Gimesia benthica: one gene and its partner. Each later gene encodes a partner of the first gene's protein in a complex. Links are inferred from orthologs where the notes say so. Each region holds a gene or a part of one and is shown in the gene's direction. Other genes may lie near its edges. The genes, in order: secA and secY.

Region 1 (4,424 bases):
CAATTCGCCAGGTGTCGAGATTTATGGCGGGCACGCTGGTGGCGTGCAGGACCGGCCATTTGCGTGTTCGACTTTGACCGGCGGGGATTCGTTCAGTCCGATGTGTATCTGTACTGACGATAATGTCCAAATCAGGAGCTGGGGGCAGCGGTGGCGGACCAGCCTGGTATTTTTCTTCATCGGGACTGTTCTGCATGTGCAGTCTCCACAGGGGGTTAGGTGTCGTTATGCACTTGGTCTTGCTCTGTGAACTATACGAAATTCGTTGATTTTAGCCAGACGTAGATATTACAAATCCCCCAGACTTGGCACATTGGTTGCAATTCTGTATGACCAATCCTTTCTTTTATTCGAAGTAAACCGCTGGTCAGAAGGCGAGACCGCCATTGACCATATTTTTCAAAATAAATAAACTTCGGAAAGAGAAGAACTTACAAAAATTAAATGTCTTCTGGACCGTCGACGGTAGGAGACCTCGCTCTATTTACGTCGGGCGGGGTGATAATGGGCTCCCTGCCAGTATGACAGTGAGCCCTGACTGCCCGGAAGCAGCAATCGTCTAAATTTTAGAGAATTCGAGTTCGGGTTACATAATGGAATTCCTTGACAAACTGGGTGAGTGGCTGACAACAGTTACGGCATGGTTAGAGCGGTTTCTGACAGGATTGTTTGGCTCTTCTAATGAGCGACAGATCCGCAAACTGGGCTTCGTGCGTGACAAAGACGGCAAAGATGAAATCACTCCCGGTTCCATGCTGGCAGAAATAGACAGCTTCGAACCGGAGCTGATGAAACTGACCGATGAGGAACTGAAACAAACCGCCGACAGATTAAGAGCAAGGCTGGCTGCGGGTGAAACGCTGGACGATATTCTGACCTATGCCTTCGCTGCGGTGCGTGAATCGGCCCGTCGGAATTTGAATATGCGTCACTATCCGGTGCAGATGATTGGTGGTTATTTCCTGCACAAAGGGACGATTGCGGAAATGGTCACCGGAGAAGGTAAGACGCTGGTTTCCTCCCTGCCTGCATTCCTCAACGCACTTTCCGGCAAAGTGCATATCGTCACCGTGAACGATTACCTGGCACTCCGTGATATGGAGTGGATGGGACCAATTCATATCGCTCTGGGACTGACCGTTGGTGCGATTCAGTCGAGGATGGGACCCGAGGAGCGGCAGAAGCACTATGCCTGCGACATCACCTACGGGACGAATAACGAATTTGGTTTCGATTATCTGCGCGACAACATGAAGCCGGTCAAAGAGCTGCAAGTGCAGGGGCCGCTCAATTTTGCTGTCGTGGACGAAATCGATAACATTCTGATCGACGAAGCCCGTACGCCTCTGATTATTTCAGGTCCCGCCCAGGATGATGTTACCAAGTATTCACGGGCAAATTCCGTTGCGTTGAAACTGAAGGTCGGTGAAGACTTTGAAGTCAAAGAAAAAGAACATACCTGTCACCTGACCGACGCTGGTGTGAAACATGCCGAGGAACTGGCAGGTGTAGAAAGCTTCTATACAGCAGGTAATATGGAGTGGCCGCACCTGATCGACAATTCACTCAAGGCACATCATCTCTACAAACGTGATGTGAATTATGTAGTGCAGCAGGGCGAAGTCATCATCGTGGACGATAACACCGGGCGTCTGATGCCTGGTCGTCAATGGGGCGATGGTCTGCATCAGGCAGTCGAAGCCAAAGAAGGGGTTAAAATCAAGGAAGAGTCACAGACTCTGGCCACAATTACCCTGCAGAACTTCTTCAAGCTGTATGACAAGCTGGCCGGGATGACCGGTACTGCGATGACCGAAGCAGAAGAGTTCTGGAAAATCTATAAGCTGGATGTGGTCACGATCCCAACGAACCGTCCGATGCAGAGAATTAACCATCCGGATGTGATCTACCAGACGGAAAAAGAAAAATGGAATGCGATCGCTGATGAAGTTCGCGAGGTCCATGCGACAGGGCGACCAATCCTGGTCGGTACTGTGTCTATTGAGCAGTCTGAAATTGTCAGCCATCGTTTGAGTAAATACGGTATCCCCCACAATGTGCTTAACGCCAAGAATCATGAGCGTGAAGCAGAAATCATTGCACAAGCTGGTCGAAAAGGTGCCGTGACGATTGCCACCAACATGGCCGGTCGTGGTACTGACATCATCCTGGGGGGAAGTGCCGAGCATCTCGCCTGGGAAGAACTGAGCCAGAAATACGACTCCCGAATTGAGATCCCTAAGGCAGAATGGGACTCCAAGGTCAAGGAAATCGAAAAACGGGAAGGGATGGATGTCGAAGGCGAAGAAGTGATGCAACTGGGCGGATTACATGTGATCGGCTCTGAGCGACATGATTCCCGACGTATCGATCTCCAGCTCCGCGGTCGTTCCGGACGTCAGGGGGACCCGGGTTCCAGCCGGTTCTTCCTCTCACTGGAAGACAAACTGATGCGTGTGTTTGCCGGTGAATGGGTGAAAAACATTCTGGCACGTCTGGGCATGGAAGAGGGTGAGGCCATCGAAAGCGGGATGGTTTCCAAGCGAATCGAAGGCGCCCAGAAAAAAGTAGAAGAACGGCATTTTGAGCAACGAAAACACCTGCTCGAATACGACGAAGTGATGGACGAACAACGTAAGAACGTCTATGGCTATCGTCAGCGGATTCTGGATGGGTGTAACTGCCGTGAGCTGATTATTGAAATGATCCAGCGGCAGGTTGATGAAGAAACTGATCGGCTGCTCGACAGCAGTTATCGCTGGGATACGATTGCAGCCTGGTCAACTCAGGAAGCCCATATCGAGGTGGACGCCTCCGACGTCAGGGATATGACCTACGACCAGCTGGTCAGCTTCCTCAAAGACGAAGCTGCCTCACAGGCTGATGACCTGATCGCCGAACAGATCAGTGAAAATCTACCGGAAGAATATGAAGATGACTGGAACTGGCAGGCACTCACGAAATGGGCGAATGCTCATTATGGTCTGAATCTGAATGATCGTGAGCTGAAGAAAATCGGTCGCGATGGGCTGCATCAGTTCCTTTACGATCATGCCTTGAAGGCAATCGAACGAATCGATTTTACTCCGCTGGAAAACTTTCTGGATGAAGACTGGGGGATTCGTTCCCTGTCAGGGTACCTGAATTATCAGTTCGGCCTGGAAGTCGATCCCCAGGAGTTTAAAAATCTGAGTGTTACGGAATCGAAAACGAAGATTCTGGAGAAAGTGAAAGAGCTTTACCACGAAAAAGAAGTGACCTTCCCGGTCACCGTGGGCATGTACAACTTCCTGGGGAATCAGCAACCCGGGAACGAAGCCAACAGCCGCGTGGGACTGGTGAAATGGGCCAATTCCCGTTTCCATTCCGATCTGGATCTGGAAGCACTGAAGGGGAAGCAGGTCAGCGAAATCCAGAAGATTCTCTCCGCTGAAAGCGAAAAGGTCTTCGTCAATGGAGAGGCTTCTACCCGGATTGAGAAATATCTTTCCGAAGCCTATTCGGAAGACCTGCAGGTCATGGGAACACCAGCCGAACATAAGGAATCCACTCTTCAGGAACTCGCTACCTGGGCACAAAAAGAGCTGGAACTGGATGTGACTACAGAAGAGTTGGAGCCACTCTCCACAGATGAAGTCCGGACTCGTCTGTACCAGGCGTACAACAAGCGTTATCGGCCTGAATTAAGCCAGGCTGAGCGTTCTTTGATCCTGGAAGTTCTGGATACATCCTGGAAAGATCACCTGTATTACATGGACCATCTGCGGTCCGGGATTGGACTGGTGGGGTATGCTCAGAAAGATCCCAAGGTCGAATATCGACGCGAAGGGATGAAGGCCTTTGACGCAATGTGGGGACGCATTGGGCAGCAGGTCACATCTGCGATTTTCCGTCTGGAAAAGCAGAGTCCTGATTTCGTTGGGTCCTTGTGGCAGGTCACTTCAACGGTACATGAAGAGGTGACCGACGATTTTGAATATGATGATCCGACAGGCGAGCAGGATAATGCTCCCGAACCGGAACAGCGTTCGATTGAGCCCATTGTAAACGATCAGCCCAAAGTCGGTCGAAATGATCCCTGCCCCTGTGGGAGTGGGAAAAAATATAAGAAGTGTTGCGGCCAGGCCTGATCGGCTCCGGTTTCCAGCCTGTTAATTTCGTAAGGGGAATGGACTCCCGTGCGTTTGGTTTCGTATCTGTTGAACCTGGTTTACGGTCTGCTGCTGATCGCAGTCTCTCCCGTGTTGGCCTACCGTGCTCTGGTATTGAAGAAATATCGCTCAGGCTGGAGCCAGAAGTTTCTCGGTAAGCTACACGAACGTGAAGGGGATCGTCCCTGTTTCTGGTTCCATGCGGTCAGTGTAGGCGAAGTGCTGCAGCTTCCACCACTGCTGACAATTCTGCGTGAACAACATCCGGAACTG
Region 2 (3,183 bases), 3.3 Mb from region 1 along the record:
ACTGGTGTGCGTTCTGTGGTAGAAGCAGTCGGAATTACCGACATTTACACAAAGAGTCGTGGATCCAACAATCCAATCAATGTAGTGAAAGCCACAATTGATGGGCTCTCAAAACTGCGAACCCGTGACGATATTGCACGCTTGAGAGGAGTAGAAGTCTAATGATTATTGATGACGTTCACCGCGGAATTCAAAAGAATAAAAAACGCAAGCGTGTTGGTCGTGGTCCGGGATCGGGTCATGGTAAAACATCGTCTCGCGGTCACAAAGGTTATGGCAGCCGTGCGGGTGCATCCCGTCGTACCAGCTTCGAAGGGGGGCAGACCCCGCTGGCAATGCGTGTTGCTAAACGTGGCTTCAATAATAAACAGTTCGCCAAGAAGGTTGCTGTTGTTAACGTAGCTGCTCTCGAGCAGGCCTTCGACAACGGTGCTGAAATTACTCCGGAAATTCTGGCTGCGAAAGGACTGGCTAAAGGTCGGTTCGATCAGGTCAAAATCCTGGGTAACGGCGATCTCAGCAAAAAGCTGAGCGTGACTGCTCACCTGTTCTCCGCATCTGCAGAATCCAAGATTCAGGCAGCCGGTGGTTCAGTCAGTCGGATTTTGTCATAAGTAATTGATTCAAGGACTTGATTTCAGCAGACAGGAATACGATTCCCCTTTTCTTCTCTATTCGTTAAGATCTGAAGCACAAAGATTATCCATTTTTCTTCTGCTGAGTTATGACACAAAGGACCGCTATCCATGCTCGGTAAATTAACTGTACTCTTCAAGATTCCCGAGCTTCGTCGAAAAATTCTGCTGACACTCATTCTGCTGGCAGTTTACCGGATGGGGTTCTGGATTGCGCTGCCGTTCATCGATCAGGCACAGCTTTCCGAGACATTACAGGATCTGCAAAACCAACAGGGTGGCCTGGGACAGGTGATGCAGGTGATCTCACTGTTCTCGGCCTCGAATATTGGTCAGAGTACCATCTTCGGTCTGGGCATTATGCCTTACATCTCTGCTTCGATTATCTTCCAGCTGATGGGGACAGTCTATCCACCGCTGGAACGTCTGCAGAAAGAGGGTGAAGCCGGGCGCAAGAAGATTAATGAATATACACGTTATGCAACGGTCGTGATCTGTCTGGCACAGAGTTACTTCTGGATCCATACTCTGGCGGGTGGTCTGGGCTCGGGTAAGAGTCTGATCCTCGACGGGTACGGCGGCCTCTATTACCAGATGGTGGCGACCATCACCATGACCACCGGGACGATCTTCCTGATGTGGATTGGTGAGCAGATCGACGCTTACGGAATCGGAAACGGGATCAGTCTGCTGATTATGGCAGGAATCCTGGCCCGGATGCCGCAGGCAGGCTGGAGTCTGATTGAACCGGCTCTGGATAAAGGGATCGCACTGGGAACCGACACCGGGATTGACCGGTTGCTGATTCTCGCTCTCGTGTTTGTCTTCGTCGTTGTCTGGGTGATTGCGATTACCCAGGGACAGCGTCGGATTCCGATTCAGAGTGCCAAGCACGTACGGGGTCGTCGGGTTTCCGGCGGTCAGCGTCAGTCACTGCCGCTGCGTGTTAACCAGGCAGGTGTGATGCCGATCATCTTCGCTTCCAGTCTGCTGATGTTCCCTTACTTTGTCTTCCACTGGATGAGCTCGGTGTGGACCAGTTCCACCTTCCTGTCCATGCTGGACGGGGCTTTCCAGCCGATGAGTCGTGGTTTTGTATACACAATCTCTTATGTGATATTGATTTACTTCTTCTGCTACTTCTGGACGGCGATTACCTTTAATCCCAAGGATATGGCAGAAAACCTGAAAGATTACGGTTCGTTCATTCCGGGATATCGTCCTGGTGCCCGGACAGCCGCCTATCTGGAAGCAGTCATGGTTCGTATCACATATGTGGGGGCTGCGTTCCTGTCACTGGTCGCGATTATTCCAACGCTGGTATCAACCTGGCTGGGTGTCGACTTCCTGGTGGCGAGTTTTTACGGTGGAACCGGATTATTGATTGTGGTTTCTGTAGTGCTGGACCTGGTCAACAAGATTGACAGCCATCTGGTTATGCGAAACTACTCTGGATTACTTGAGAGCGATCTGTAAGGCATAAACGGGCGAGTCGCAGCGAAATTCACCAAAAAAGGGGTGTTTCGCTTGTCGATTTACGCATAATGCGTTTATAATTTCCTGATTCGCTCCGCTTCGGAAATTGTACAGGTTTGATACGAAGCCGGAGTTTGCTCATTTTATGGGCGCAACTATCTGAATTTACACGAGTTACAGTGTTTGAGCCGGAGAGGTTCTCTCTGCTGACTCGCCAAACGTGAACCAAACTAATAGAGAAATCGTAGTACGATGAAAGTCCGAGCCAGTGTTAAGCGGATTTGTGAGAGCTGTAAAGTCATCAGACGGAAGGGCCGTGTTTACGTGATCTGCTCTTCCAACCCTCGTCATAAACAGCGCCAGGGTTAGTCTCGCACTCAGTTTGCATGATTTAATTTCAGTTTTTACAACCAGCGGAGTGAAATAAAATGCCTCGTATTCTCGGTGTTGATATTCCGAACGAAAAACCTGTTTATGTTTCCCTGACTTACCTGTACGGCATCGGTCGGGTAACGGCTCTTGATATCTGCTTCAAGCTGGAAATCAATCCCCAGATGAAGGCCAAAGACCTGACCGACGATGAGCTGAGTCGTATCGTGAACGTACTGGATACCGACTATTCCGTCGAAGGTCAGTTGCGTCGAACCACACAGCAGGACATCGCCCGTCTGCGGGACATTCAGTCATACCGCGGAATTCGTCATCGTCGCGGACTGCCCGTACGCGGCCAGAATACACAGACCAATGCCCGTACCCGCAAAGGTGGTAAGAAAACCGTTGCTGGTAAGAAGGGTGTTAAGGACGCTCGCCACTAAGACCGGTCCCTGGTTCAGGGTATCTGATCAGAGGCGAGTTGAGAGACGATACAATGCCGGCATCATGTTCGGCTTAACGAGAAAACATTCCATCAAAATGAGTTTCAGTTTCTGAGATCCAACAGACAGAAACATCAGGAGTTGCAGAGTGGCTAAAGTCAAACGAAAAAAAGTGAAACGTCACATCACTAAAGCGATTGCTTACATTAAAGCAACGTTTAACAACACCACGGTTACGATTACCGATCTGAACGGTG

What was found.
Region 2: the proteins of secA (region 1) and secY are in contact, whole or in part, in a crystal structure (PDB 3DIN), measured with the Thermotoga maritima proteins. The link is inferred for Gimesia benthica from one-to-one orthologs. Residues at the interface, in WP_004082002.1 of Thermotoga maritima: Glu261, Ala262, Arg263, Lys300, Ala301, Arg302, Thr303, Ile304, Ile305, Leu323, Tyr324, Asp325, Pro326, Val329, Ser330, Tyr333, Ile336, Lys340, Phe345, Val349, Glu363, Phe364, Tyr374, Ser375, Gly376, Gly377, Glu393, Ile395, Thr482, Ser483; in WP_004081795.1 of Thermotoga maritima: Glu108, Gly109, Glu110, Glu111, Ala236, Glu237, Arg238, Arg239, Ile240, Thr241, Ile242, Gln243, Tyr244, Ala245, Arg246, Arg247, Val248, Thr249, Gly250, Arg251, Arg252, Val253, Tyr254, Gly256, Ala257, Ser258, Thr259, Tyr260, Leu261, Pro262.

What each region holds. Positions count from the first base shown.
Region 1 is NZ_CP043930.1:998,230-1,002,653, reverse strand. What follows is about bases 226-4,330. They hold secA (preprotein translocase subunit SecA), read left to right. Parts: upstream 226-593; coding sequence 594-4,130; downstream 4,131-4,330. Other genes in these bases: F1728_RS04050 (3-deoxy-D-manno-octulosonic acid transferase), read left to right, coding at 4,179-4,330. In the rest of the region: F1728_RS04060 (sulfite oxidase-like oxidoreductase), read right to left, coding at 1-196; more of F1728_RS04050, read left to right, coding at 4,331-4,424. UniProt on the Escherichia coli protein: Required for protein export, interacts with the SecYEG preprotein conducting channel.
Region 2 is NZ_CP043930.1:4,323,232-4,326,414, forward strand. What follows is about bases 65-2,928. They hold secY (preprotein translocase subunit SecY), read left to right. Parts: upstream 65-746; coding sequence 747-2,111; downstream 2,112-2,928. Other genes in these bases: rpsE (30S ribosomal protein S5), read left to right, coding at 65-162; rplO (50S ribosomal protein L15), read left to right, coding at 162-614; rpmJ (50S ribosomal protein L36), read left to right, coding at 2,364-2,480; rpsM (30S ribosomal protein S13), read left to right, coding at 2,540-2,926. Also shown: more of rpsE, read left to right, coding at 1-64; rpsK (30S ribosomal protein S11), read left to right, coding at 3,075-3,183. UniProt on the Escherichia coli protein: The central subunit of the protein translocation channel SecYEG. Consists of two halves formed by TMs 1-5 and 6-10.